One region of the Exiguobacterium sp. E4787 genome, then DNA from elsewhere that is predicted to be linked to it. Evidence: predicted binding sites of a transcription regulator. Region 1 holds the regulator's gene; the other holds the start of a gene.

Region 1 (6,943 bases):
TCTATGCGGAGACAACGCCGGTATGATTGGGGTGGCGGCACACCACGCGTATGTGCGCGGAAAGCGCGATACACTGGCGATGAATGCGGTTCCTGGGTTATCCTTAGAAGAGAGCATGACAGTCTAGGGGGAAATAGAGACATGACGAAACGCATCATCATTGGAGGTCTGGTCGTACTGCTCGTCGTCGCGACGTTTTTGCAAGTACGAGAGATTATCCGCGCTTATAATATCGCTTATCAAGAAGAAATCGTACCGGAAGCGACACGCGTCCGGTCGCTCACGGGAGCGGAATCAATCGAAGGCATCGGCCGGGTCACAGGTGAGAACACGCTCGTCGAGACGTTGTACGGTTATAAGAGCCTAGACGATCAGGACATCGAGAGTGTCATCGTCGTCGACCGCAATCTCGGCGTCCAACCGAAAGCGAGCGACGCGTATTATGAGATTGGCCCGGGCCGGGAAGCGACCGAAGAGGAAGCGGCCAAGTTCGAGGATATCGTCAACGAGTTTGACGAAGAGCAACTGTTCGCGCAAGTCATCTCGACGCATGAGGCGAAGTATGTGACGAACCGTGAGGAGGCGCTCACGTTCTATAAAGTGTTCGTCCGTGACGTCGATACGAACGAGTACGTGTTCTTTATCACGGAAGACGGGCTCAAGCTCGACTTCCATACCCGCGGGTTCCAACCGCTACGTTATTTCTAACTGTTAAAAGGGAAGCCGGTCTCCAACTTGGAGACGGCTTCCCTTTTTTATACGTCCGGATGATGTTTGTTCTGTTTGTGCCACATATTCACCCAACTCACGATGAAGACGAGCAGGGCGAGCAGCCACATGAGGAGCGTTGACTGATAGAAGTGTCCCCACACTGAGCCTGGGGTGTAAAAGCTGTGCACGGTCACATCGACCGGCCAGACGACGAGGCGGATGAACAGCGTGCTCATGAGCAGGCCGCTCAACAAGCTGATCACAATCCCGCTCCACGTCTGGATGATGAAGCCGATGACGACCGGCAAGAAATAAAACAGGAACGACGGGACGACCGTCGGCTCCCCACGAATCAGTTCGGATACGAATTCCGTCCCCGTCGGCACGATATAGGCGAGACCGGTCAGGAAAGCATGCATCCATTCGATTCGCATCGCACGGAATCGCATCATGAATGGAGCTCCTCCCATTCTGCATACAGTGCCGTGATCGATTCTTTCGTCGCATCGGACTCGGTCGACAGTTCCTGCGCCCGAGCGAAGTCGTTGAAGACGTCCGGTTCACACAAGAGCTGCTCGATTTCCTCGAGACGGGCCTCGTGTTGTTCGATGGTGAGCTCGATTTCCTCGATCCGTTGTTTCATCCGGCGTTCCTCACGTTGCTGTTCCTTGTCGGCGCGCTGCTTCTTGACGATGACTTGTTTCGTCTCTTCGCGGGCGAGTCGGGCCAGGTCTTCGAGTTCTTCTTTCTTCTCGACGTAATATGAATAATCGCCGAGATACTCGTCGATGCCGTTCGGCGTGATCTCTAAGACGCGCGTCGCGAGCCGATCGATGAAGTAGCGGTCGTGCGACACGAACAGAATTGTGCCCGGATAGTCGACGAGGGCGTTCTCGAGAATCATCTTCGAATCGAGGTCCAAGTGGTTCGTCGGCTCATCCAAGATGAGCAAGTTCGGTTGCTCGAGCTTTAGTTTCGCGAGCGTCAAGCGGGCCCGTTCACCACCCGACAGTTCATGGACACGTTTCATGACATCGTCACCGCTGAACAGGAACTGTCCAAGCAGACTCCGCACTTCTTGTTCGCGCATGAGCGGCCAGTCGTTCCAAATCTCGTCGATGACACGGTTGGCGTCCGACAAGTTCTGTTGCTCCTGGTCGTAGTAGCCAATCTCGACGCCGGTGCCGTAGCGGATGTCACCGGTAAGGGGCGGCTGTTGTTTCGTCAACACTTTCAGGAGCGTTGATTTGCCGACTCCGTTCGGGCCGACGAGGGCGACCGATTCGCCGCGCTGCAATTGGAAGCGGAGATTTTGGGCGATCGGTTCTTCATAGCCGATGGCGAGGTCGCTGCCGCTCAATACGTCGTTCCCGCTTTGACGTTTGATTGAGAACGAGAGGACGGCGCTGCGCTCATCACCGTCCGGCGCTTCCATCCGGTCGACTTTCTCGAGCCGTTTACGGACACTCTGGGCCCGCTTCGTCGTTGTCGCCCGGGCGATGTTACGCTGAATGAAATCCTGCATCTTGGCAATCTCTTCTTGTTGCGACTCGAACTGTTTCTTCTCTTGCTCGTAAATGGCAGCCTTCTGTTCAAGGTACTTCGTGTAGTTGCCGACGAAGCGACGGCTCCGGTGGCGCGACAACTCATAGACGACCGAGACGACGCGGTCGAGGAAGTAGCGGTCGTGGGAGACGATGAGGACGGCGCCTTTATAGCCGCTCAAATACTTCTCGAGCCAACCGAGCGTCTCGATGTCCAAGTGGTTCGTCGGCTCATCCAAGATGAGCAGGTCTGGACTCTGGAGCAGCATCTTCGCGAGGGCGAGGCGTGTCCGTTGTCCGCCGGAGAGCGTATCGATGCGGCGTTCGAAGTCGTCCGGATAGAACCGCATCCCGTGAAGGACAGAGCGGATCGTCGCCTCATATTGATAGCCGCCACGGTCTTTAAACGTATGCTGTTCTTCATCGTAAGACGACAAGAGGCGCTCATAGGCGGCCGGGTCGTTCAAGATGCGCTCGGAACCCATGTCTTGCTCCATGCGGCGCAGCGTCTTTTCTTGTTCGATTAAATCGGTGAAGACAGTCAACATTTCGTTCCACATCGTCTCGTTCGACTCTAACCCTGAATCTTGGGCCAGGTAGCCGATGGTGACGTCTTTCGGCTTCATGATATCGCCCGAGTCGTAGTTGTATTCCCCGGCGATGACTTTGAGCAGTGTCGACTTGCCGGCACCGTTACGGCCGACGAGCGCGACGCGTTCGCCTTCTTGAATCTCGAGTTTGACGTTCTCTAAAATCGGCTCGACGCCGAATGATTTCGATAAGTTATTGACTTGCAGTAGGATCAAGTGAAAAAACCCCTTTCTCTCTATTTAGTATACTTTATTTCTTCCCCTTTTCAGGTATATTCATTGAGTGGTCATGTGAATTCGTTTACAATCAAGGTGTATGAAATTAGATTCGTTTGAAACGCGTCGTAAAAAGGAGGCTCTTTCCGTTGAGTCAAAACGAACCAAAGATTCCGCAAGCGACAGCCAAACGGTTGCCACTATACTATCGGTTTATCCAAAGCCTACATTCATCAGGAAAACAGCGTGTCTCTTCTGCTGAACTGAGCGAGGCGGTCAAGGTCGATTCGGCCACGATTCGTCGCGATTTCTCGTACTTCGGTGCGCTCGGGAAAAAGGGATATGGCTATAACGTACAGTATCTGTTAGACTTTTTCCGTAAGACACTGAATCAGGACGAGATTACGAACGTCGCCTTAGTCGGGGTTGGTCATCTTGGGACAGCTTTCGTCAACTACAACTTCCTTAAAAACAATAACACACATATCGTCGTCGGGTTCGACGCAGACGAGACAAAAGTCGGCACGACGATGTCCGGTGTCCCGATTCATCACGTGGATGAGATGGAACAGATCATGAAACAAAACAAGATTGATGTCGCCATCTTAACGGTGCCGTCTACCTATGCGCAGCCTGTCGCGGATGACTTGGTCCGCTTCGGCATCAAAGGCATCTTGAACTTCACACCGGCCAGGCTTACTGTGCCGGACACGGTCCGCGTCCATCATATCGACTTGTCGATCGAACTCCAGTCGCTCATTTACTTTATGCAACACTATCCATCTGCTGAGGGGGTCCATCAATAATGGAATTACTATCATCGTTGCTCGTCGTCGGTATTCCTGGGGGAGCGAGTATCTTCATTATCGCCATCGTCGCGCTCATCATCTTCGGGCCGAAGAAATTGCCTGAATTCGGACGCGCCGCCGGACAAACGCTCCGTGAGTTCAAAAATGCCACAAACGGCATGATGAACGAACATGACGAGAAAGATAAGAAAGAACTTGAGAAGAAAGAGCAGTAATCATGAATCATCAACCTGATCAAGAGCGGGCGCTGTCCGATCACTTGACAGAGCTGCGGAGACGACTGATGCTGTCGGCATTTGTCGTCTTTGCCTTCTTTTTGATCGCTTTGCCGAGTGTCAAATACGTGCTCGCCTATCTGCAGGCGGACCTCGTCGAACGAGGGCTCGAACTGAACGCCTTTGGGGTCGCGGACCCGCTCATGATTTACTTGAACTTGGCGCTCGTCATCGGGCTCGTCGCGTCCGGTCCGTTTCTACTGTATCAACTGTGGGCGTTCGTCGCACCTGGTCTGCACCCGAATGAGCGGAAAGCGACGCTCGCGTATATCCCGATCATCTTCATCTTGTTCTTGATCGGTCTCGCGTTCGCCTACTATTGGTTGTTCCCGCTCGTCCTCGATATCTCGACGGACCTCGGGCAAGACCTTGGGCTGACGCAAATCATCGGGGCGTCGAACTACTTCACGTTCTTGCTGCAACTGACCATTCCATTCGGACTGTTGTTCCAGTTGCCGGTCGTGACGATGTTCTTGACGCGCATCGGTGTCGTGACACCGTACTTCCTCTCAAAAATCAGGAAGTACGCCTACTTCGCCTTATTCGTCATCGCGGCCTTCATCACGCCGCCGGATTTGACGTCGCACCTCATGGTGTCACTGCCTCTCTTTTTCTTGTATGAGATCAGTTTATCGATTTCACGCATCACGTACCGGGGCGTGCTCCGACGTGAGAAAGAGGCGATGGTGAAAGAGCAAGTCGATTTGATGAAACAAATGAATGAGAAGTAAGCATCGTTCTTTAATGGGACGATGCTTTTTTTATGATTGGAAATAAATGTTTTTAACAACAAGATAAACACTGGACCCACGTGATACGATAAAACTACTTAAACATCAGTCAGGGGGAGAAGCGATGGCTTGGGAGTACTACGGGGATGAACTCATCATCATCGGCGTGTTGACGACAATGTTGCTGATTGCCGGACTGAACTTTTTGAAATCGCGATTCAGGCGAAGCCTCGTCTTCTCGTTGATGTTGCTCCTCGCGGGATACGTATCGTGTATCATCGGACTCGTCTGCGTCCGTGGTTGGGACGCGCTGGGGTGGATTTTTATTGGCTTCAGTCTGTACGTGATCGGCCTCCTCACCTATATCGGCGTCGTCACTTACCACTGGTTTAAAGCAAGACGCACGACCCATTCATGAATGAACCGTTCCGGTTGCGGAGCGGTTTTTTTGTTGTCACACCAGCCGTTCAAACTTTAGACATAATTACGTGAAAAAGTGAGCAAAGGGATTGTCAAACCTTCTTGTGAAATAGTACACTAAGTTCAGAAAGTAAATGTGATATTTATCACAAACACTAACTTACCTAACACTCAAAGGAGAGACAACCATATGAAAATCGCAGTCATCGGATGTACACACGCAGGAACAGCAGCAGTCAAAGGATTACTCGCCAAGCACGACAATCTCGACATCACGGTGTATGAGCGGAACGACAACGTCAGCTTCCTCTCATGTGGGATCGCCCTCCACGTCGGCGGTGTCGTCAAACGTGCGGAAGAGCTCTTTTACGCGTCACCGACCGAACTCGAAGAACTCGGCGCGACAATGCGCATGAAGCACGACGTGTTGAACATCGATACGGAAGCGAAGACGGTCCATGCGAAAAACCTCGACACGGGAGAAGACGTCTATGACACGTTCGACCGTTTGATCGTCACGACTGGTTCATGGCCGATCGTCCCGACGCTTCCTGGCATCGAGATGACTGGGATTGAGCTCTGCAAAAACTATGGCCACGCCCAACGCATCATCGAGCGGGCAAAAGACGCGACGAACATCGCCGTCATCGGTGCCGGCTATATCGGTGTCGAGCTCGTCGAGGCGTTCGAAGTGTACGGCAAACACGTCACGTTCATCGATAGTGCCGACCGCATCTTGAACAAGTATCTCGACAAGTCGTTCACAGACCAACTCGAGGCAGACATGACGTCACGCGGCATCGACCTCGAACTCGGCCAGACGGTCGAAGCGTTCCATGGGACAGATGGAAACGTCACGCACGTCGTGACCGATAAAGGTGAGTTCGAGGCCGACCTCGTCATCCTCTGTGTCGGCTTCCGCCCAAACACGGGACTCCTTCAAGGCCAAGTCGACATGCTCGGCAACGGCGCCATTATCGTCGACGAATATATGCGCACGAGCAACCCGGACGTCTTCGCGGCTGGTGACAGCTGTGCCGTCTATTACAACCCGGCGCGCACACATGCCTACATCCCGCTCGCGACGAACGCCGTCCGCATGGGAACGCTCGTCGCCGAGAACTTGATCGCACCGCGTGTCCGTTATCAAGGGACGCAAGGAACGTCAGGTCTCCGTCTCTACGATTGGAACATTGCCTCGTCTGGACTTACAGAAGAAGCAGCTGGACTGTTCGGCCTCGACGTTGAGAGTGTTGTGATTGAGGATGCGTACCGTCCGGAGTTCATGCCGACGGCTGAACCGGTTCAGTTCAAACTCGTCTATGAAGTCGGCACACACCGCGTCGTCGGCGGACAAGTCCTCTCGAAAGCGGACATGACGCAAGCGGTCAACACGTTGTCGCTCGCCATCCAAAACGAGATGACGGTTGAAGAGCTCGCCTATGTCGACTTCTTCTTCCAACCGCACTACAACAAGCCATGGCACTTCATCAACAGTGGGGCGCTCGCGGCGATGAAAGATAAAGTCAACGCATAAAAAAACTCGGGAGCCGCGGCTTCCGAGTTTTTTTATAGATAGCGTGGGGCGTCCTTCATCGAGTTGGCGAGAATCATATAGATGAGGACGTTCCCCGGCACAATCAAAAA
Region 2 (6,943 bases), on a different contig from region 1:
TTTCGATGGGCGTGTCGCATTGTAGCGGATGACGTGCGGCATGAGGATCGCGTTCGTCCGTCCGTGTGGGACGTGGAACTCGCCACCGATTTTGTGTGCGATCGAGTGGTTGATACCGAGGAACGCGTTCGCGAACGCCATACCAGCCATTGTCGATGCGTTGTGGACTTTCTGACGCGCTTCGGCGTCACTTCCGTTCTCATACGCTTTCGGGAGGTAATCGAAGATCATCTTCATCGAACGAAGCGCGAGTCCGTCTGTATAATCGTTAGCCATGACTGAGACGTACGCTTCGATGGCGTGTGTCAACACGTCCATTCCTGTATCGGCCGTGATTGATGCTGGGACCGTCATGACGAACTCAGGGTCGACGATGGCGACGTCCGGTGTGATCGCGTAGTCAGCGATCGGGTATTTGACGTTGCGTTTCTTATCCGTGATGACCGTGAAGGGTGTCACTTCAGAACCCGTGCCTGATGTTGTCGGGATGGCGACGAACATCGACTTGTTACCGAGCGTCGGGAACTTGTACGTCCGCTTGCGGATATCCATGAATTTTTGGCGAAGGTTCGAGAACTTCTCTTCTGGGCGTTCGTAGAAGAGCCACATGCCTTTCGCGGCATCCATTGGTGATCCACCGCCGAGTGCGATAATCATATCTGGTTGGAAGTGACGCATCGCTTCGGCACCGCGCATGACCGTCTCAACTGACGGGTCTGGCTCGACTTGGTCGAAGATGCGGTACTCGATGCCAGCAGGCAAGTTTTTGACGACTTTATCGGCAAATCCGAGTTTGACCATCATTTCATCCGTGACGATCATCGCCCGTTTTTTCGATGTGAGCGATTGAAGGTACTGGACTGAGTTTTTCTCAAAGTAAATCTTTTCAGGGACTTTAAACCACTGCATATTCACGCGACGTCTCGCCACCTTTTTCACGTTGAGTAGATGTTTCGCCGTCACGTTCTCAGAGACGGAGTTTTTACCGTACGACCCACAACCGAGTGTGAGTGATGGTGTCATTTCGTTATAGAGGTCACCGATACCACCGTGTGCCGTTGGCGAGTTGACGATGATGCGGCAAGCTTTCATCCGGAGTCCGAAGGCGAGGATGGCGTCGTCGTCAGTCGAGTGGATCGCTGCCGTATGTCCGAGACCACCGATTTCAAGCATCTTCTCAGCGATAGCAAATCCTTCTTCACGCGATTGGACTTTATAAGCACCGAGCACCGGGCTGAGTTTCTCGTGTGAGAGCAACTCTGTCGCACCGACCGTCTCGAGTTCGGCGATCAAGATTTTTGTATCGGCCGGGACTGTGAGTCCAGCTCGTTCGGCGATCCAGGCTGCCGGCTTCCCGACGATTTCCGGGTTGACCGCACAAGAGTCTGTTTTGATAACGAGTGTCTCGAGTTTCGCTTTCTCTTCTGGTGAGCAGAAGTAGCAACCGAGCGCCGTCATTTCCGCTTTCACTTCTTCATACACTTCTTGGTCGACGATAATTGCTTGTTCAGATGCACAGATCATGCCGTTATCGAACGTTTTCGACAAGATGACGTCCGAGATGGCACGTTTCACTTTTGCTGTTTTGTCGATGTAGGCCGGAACGTTACCAGGACCGACGCCAAGGGCTGGTTTACCAGTCGAGTAGGCTGATTTGACCATCGCCGCTCCACCAGTTGCGAGGACCATGGCAACACCTGGGTGGTTCATGAGCGCTTTCGTCGCGTCGAGTGACGGTTTTTCGACCCATTGAATCAAGTGTTCCGGAGCTCCCGCTTCGATGGCTGCGTCACGAAGGATCCGTGCCGCTTCACTTGAACACTGTTGTGCCGACGGGTGGAAACCGAAGATGATCGGGTTACGTGTTTTGATGGCGATGATTGCTTTGAACATCGTCGTTGATGTCGGGTTCGTGACCGGTGTGACCCCGGCGACGACTCCGACTGGTTCCGCGATGTACGTGATACCGTTTTGCTCATCGTCCTCGATGACGCCGACCGTCTTCTCGCCACGGAGTGAGTTATAAATATATTCTGTCGCAAAGATGTTTTTGATCATTTTATCTTCAAACACACCGCGACCGGTTTCTTCATATGCATGTTTCGCGAGGGCGACGTGTTGTTCGAGACCTGCGAGCGCCATCGCTTGAACGATTGCATCGATTTTCTCTTGGTCGAACGTCATCAATGTCTCGAGCGCCGTGTGGGCTCTAGTGACGAGCGTGTCGACCATCTGTTCTGCTGATGTTTCTACTACTGCTTTCTCTTTAACTGCCATGTTGGTTTCCTCCTCATGAATGAGAGCTTATACTGTTGACTTGATGGAGAGCACGGGGCAATCAATTGGTTCGAGAAGAGTTTGTGCTTTCCTTCACATTCATAGAATACAACGTTTCTCGCATTTTGTGCGTGACAACAATGTGAACTCTTTCACAATATTTTTCAGGGGAATGAGGATAGGGCTTGCTTTTTCATATGTCGCTCAGTAAAATCGAATGCGTTTTCATGAAAATAAAGCAGATGCGATATGAAAACGCTTACATACGTTGTGTCCATGATGGGGCGAATGCGCTGTGCAAAATGTCACGGGATGAGGATTGGTCGTCCAGCCTGCGCTCGGTCGTGTATAATGAAGAAAGAACCTAATTAGGAAGTGACATGATTATGCCGAGACAAGACGCATCCGATCAGTTCGTGAAACTGATCCCATTTATTCGCCGGAAGTTGTTACGTCGTTCCGACCTTCCGCAAATCCCAAACTTAAACTTTTCCCACTTTCATCTCCTCATGTTGATTGAAGATGAAGGCGCGGTCACGAACGGACACATCAGTGAGACGTTATCGATTGCCCCGCCGAACGTGACGCCGCTCATCACGAAGCTCGTCGATGAGGGCTACATCACCCGCGTCCCGGACGAACGCGATCGCCGCGTCATCTGGAATCAACTGACCGAAAAGGGCGAACTCGTCCTCCGCGAGCGTCGCGATTCGTTCCGTCGCCTGTTCGAGGACCGTCTCGCGTTTCTGAACGAGGAAGAGACGGACCGCCTGATCGACAGTTTGAAGACGTTGACGGAGATCGTCGAGAAGATGGATAAAAGCGAGGGATGATTTTTGCTCGTCAACATCCACGTCTTCTTATATAATCGAGGATGAATCAATCGAACAATGGAAAGAGAGATGACATGTAATGGGTCGTAAATGGAACAACATTAAAGAGAAAAAGGCGTCAAAAGACGCCAATACGAGTCGCATCTATGCGAAGTTCGGCCGTGAAATCTACGTAGTCGCCCGTCAAGGGGAACCAGATCCAGAATCAAACCAAGCACTCAAGTTCGTCGTCGAACGAGCGAAAACGTACAACGTCCCGCGCGCAATCATCGACCGTGCTATCGACAAAGCGAAGGGCGGCGACGAAGAGAACTTCGACGAGCTCCGCTATGAAGGATTCGGACCGAACGGCTCGATGCTCATCGTCGACACGCTCACGAACAACGTCAACCGGACGGCGTCTGAAGTCCGCGCCGCTTTCGGTAAAAACGGCGGCAACATGGGTGTCAGCGGGTCGGTCGCTTACATGTTCGACGCGACGGCCGTCATCGGTGTCAACGGCATGTCTGCCGACGATGTACTCGAACTCATGATGGAGCACGACCTCGACGTCCGTGATGTCATCGAAGAAGATGAGACGGTGATCGTCTATGCGGAACCAGAAGCGTTCCATGCCGTCCAGACTGCCTTCAAAGCAGCAGGCATCGAGACGTTTGAAGTCGCCGAGTTGACGATGCTGCCCCAAAACGAGATTACCCTCGACGACGAGTCGAAAGAACAGTTTGAAAAATTACTCGACGTCCTCGAAGACCTCGAAGACGTGCGCCAGGTATACCATAACGTTGAAGGATGACGAACGAGCGATAACTTTTCGGAGTTATCGCTTTTTTTGAACAATCGATTTGACAACCCGAAACACGTATGTTAAATTTCAAAAGTCTTTATCATATTAAAGTGATAACAAGAGAAAGAGTTTTGAATGAAAGGTGTTGGAAATGATGAATGCTGTCTTATTAGCTGTTATCGTATTATTCGCGCTCGCGATCAGTCGCGTGCACATCGTCTTGTCACTCATCCTTGCCGCCGTCGTCGGTGGTCTAGTCGGAGGTCTCGGATTCAATGAGACGTTGACCGCCTTCAGTGACGGGCTCGGCGGAGGTGCGACAATCGCCCTCAGTTACGCGTTGCTCGGCGCCTTCGCCGTCGGTCTATCAAAAACTGGACTCCCAGACATCCTGGCTGAAAAGTTAATCAGCATGTCAGGACGCGACGTCACTGGCAAAAGTGTGACACGGGTCAAGGCGCTATTGCTATCGTTCTTATTACTTCTAGCGATAAGTTCACAAAACGCGCTACCGATTCACATCGCGTTCATCCCGATCGTCATCCCGCCGCTCCTCGTGCTGTTTAACGAGTTGAAGCTCGACCGCCGGCTCGTGGCGACGATTCTCACATTCGGTCTCGTCACCCCGTACATGTTACTCCCGGTCGGATTCGGTGGCATTTACTTGAACGAGATTTTGCTGCCGAACGTGGAAACGAACGGCATGACCGTCGGTGATGTCAACATCGTCAGCATCATGGCCATCCCGGCGCTCGGAATGCTCGTCGGTCTCATCACTGCCTTCTTCCACTATCGGAAGCCGCGTTCGTATGAGACGATTCAACTCGGACCAAGCGACTATGAGGTCCGGACGTTGAGCCCGCTCAAGATTTGGCTCACGGCCGCTGTCATCCTCGTCGTGCTCGTCGTACAGCTTCAAACCGAGTCGATGATCGCCTCGGCCGTCACAGGACTCATCTTGTTGACGTTGCTTCGCCTCATCCCTTGGTCAGAGGCCGATGACATCTTCACGAGCGGCATGCGCATGATGGCTTTTATCGGTTTCGTCATGATCGCAGCGAGCGGTTTCGCCGCCGTCATTCGCGCGACCGGTGCCATCGAACCGCTCGTCAGTGGTGCGAGCGGCATTATGGGTGACTCACAATTCGTGGCCGCACTCGTCATGCTCCTCGTCGGACTCGTCATCACGCTTGGCATCGGTTCGAGTTTCTCGACGGTTCCGATTATCGCAGCCATCTTCGTCCCGCTCTGCATCCAATACGGTTTCTCGGTCGAGGCGACAATCGCCATCATCGGGACGGCCGGTGCACTCGGTGACGCCGGTAGCCCGGCGAGTGACTCGACACTCGGACCAACGAGCGGCTTGAACGCCGACGGTCAACACGATCACTTGCGTGAGACGGTGTGGCCGACGTTCCTCCACTACAATATCCCGCTCATCATCTTCGGCTTGATTGTCGCCATGGTACTGTAATCACTTCCGATTGCGCCGAGCGTAAATCGTGCCGAGCAAGACGAGCACGAGTAAGAACCAAATCCCGGTATACATGAGGATCTCGATAATCATTGCTAATTCCTCCTAAATGTCCATGTAAAAAGGAGCGACGAAATCGTCGCTCCTTTTTATGATGAAGTTTTTAGCTGTTGTTGACAAGTGTTCAAGTATCCGTCGACGGTATCCGCGACTTCGCGGCCTTCCCGGATTGCCCAAACAATCAAGCTTTGTCCCCGTCTCGCATCCCCTGCGACAAACACACCCTCGACGTTCGACGTATAGTCATGGTTCGCCTCGATGCCGACTTTCCGGAGTTCACGCTCCGGTCGTTCGAATCCGATGGCGACAAGCACGAGATCGGCTGGATACGTCTCGACCGAACCGTCGACGACGAAGAACGTCGCCTTTCCGTCCGGTTTGACGATTTTCTCCATCCGCTCCGTCTCAATCCCGACGACCCGGTCCCCTTGTTTGATGACCCGGTTCGAGCGAATCAAATATGTGCGCGGGTCACGGTCGAAGTGTTCGATTGCTTCCGCATAGGCGTAATCGGTCGATAACGTGTCCGGTTGGAGCGGCCATGGCTTCTCCGGCGCCCGGAACATGCCTTTCTCCGGATGCTTCCCGAACTGCGTCACCGACTTGGCTCCTTGACGGATCGCCGTCGCCACACAGTCCGCGCCCGTGTCCCCGCCACCGATGACGATGACGTCTTTCCCGTTGGCGTCGAATCGAGCGTCGAGCGATTTCCCGCCGAGCGAACGCGTCGACTCGGTCAAATAATCCATCGCCGGCTCGACGCCTGTGGCATCATCCCCATCGATGCCGAGCGTACGCTGTTTTTGAGCTCCCGTGGCGAGAATGACGGCATCGTACGTGTGACGAAGTGACTCGATGGTCACATCGGTCCCGACGTTCACGCCCGTCTTGAAGCGAATCCCCTCCGCCTCAAGCAGACGTACACGACGTCGGACGACATCTTTCTCGAGCTTCATATTCGGGATGCCATAGAACAACAGGCCACCCGCCTCATCCGCTTTCTCATAAATCGTGACCGCATGGCCGAGCTGATTCAACTGATCGGCCGCTGCGAGCCCGGCCGGCCCGCTGCCGATGATGGCGACACGGCGTCCGGTCCGCTTCACGACGTGACGAGGTTTGACCCAGCCTTCCTCGAAGGCGCGGTCGATAATCGTCCGCTCAATCGATTTGATGGCGACCGGGTCTTCGCTGATACCGAGCGTACAAGATCCTTCACACGGCGCCGGACAGACACGACCCGTGAACTCCGGGAAGTTATTCGTCTCCATCAACCGTTCATAGGCTCGATACCAGTCCTGATCCGTTACGAGCTTGTTCCACTCCGGAATCAAATTGTGAATCGGGCAACCGATCGTCTCTTGTCCAATCATATCCCCGACGTGACAGAACGGGGTGCCGCAATCCATGCAGCGCTCGGCTTGTTTGACGATTGGTCCGTCTTCCATGCGGGAAGCGTATTCTTTATAATCATGAACCCGTTCGACGACTGAGCGCTCCGGCAATGTCTGTCGT

The links. The regulator Rex, encoded in region 1, represses fermentation and respiration genes when NADH is low (regulators of the CRP and FNR family bind a similar motif). The targets are predictions, from matches to a motif close to TTGTGAAATATTTCACAA.
Region 2: the regulator Rex is predicted to act here: its motif matches at 2,418-2,435, upstream of adhE (bifunctional acetaldehyde-CoA/alcohol dehydrogenase).

Annotation. Positions count from the first base shown of each region.
Region 1 is NZ_JACSLY010000021.1:7,144-14,086, forward strand. Features, by position in the region: gene tsaD (tRNA (adenosine(37)-N6)-threonylcarbamoyltransferase complex transferase subunit TsaD) at 1-127, shown strand, start outside; gene KNP80_RS15245 (hypothetical protein) at 142-708, shown strand; gene KNP80_RS15250 (hypothetical protein) at 756-1,163, opposite strand; gene KNP80_RS15255 (ABC-F family ATP-binding cassette domain-containing protein) at 1,160-3,061, opposite strand; gene KNP80_RS15260 (redox-sensing transcriptional repressor Rex) at 3,211-3,867, shown strand; gene KNP80_RS15265 (twin-arginine translocase TatA/TatE family subunit) at 3,867-4,085, shown strand; gene tatC (twin-arginine translocase subunit TatC) at 4,088-4,876, shown strand; gene KNP80_RS15275 (hypothetical protein) at 5,001-5,294, shown strand; gene KNP80_RS15280 (FAD-dependent oxidoreductase) at 5,487-6,833, shown strand; gene KNP80_RS15285 (PspC domain-containing protein) at 6,866-6,943, opposite strand, start outside.
Region 2 is NZ_JACSLY010000002.1:10,787-17,729, forward strand. Features, by position in the region: gene adhE (bifunctional acetaldehyde-CoA/alcohol dehydrogenase) at 1-2,277, opposite strand, end outside; gene KNP80_RS02545 (MarR family winged helix-turn-helix transcriptional regulator) at 2,658-3,110, shown strand; gene KNP80_RS02550 (YebC/PmpR family DNA-binding transcriptional regulator) at 3,190-3,903, shown strand; gene KNP80_RS02555 (Na+/H+ antiporter family protein) at 4,049-5,368, shown strand; gene KNP80_RS02560 (glutamate synthase subunit beta) at 5,518-6,943, opposite strand, start outside.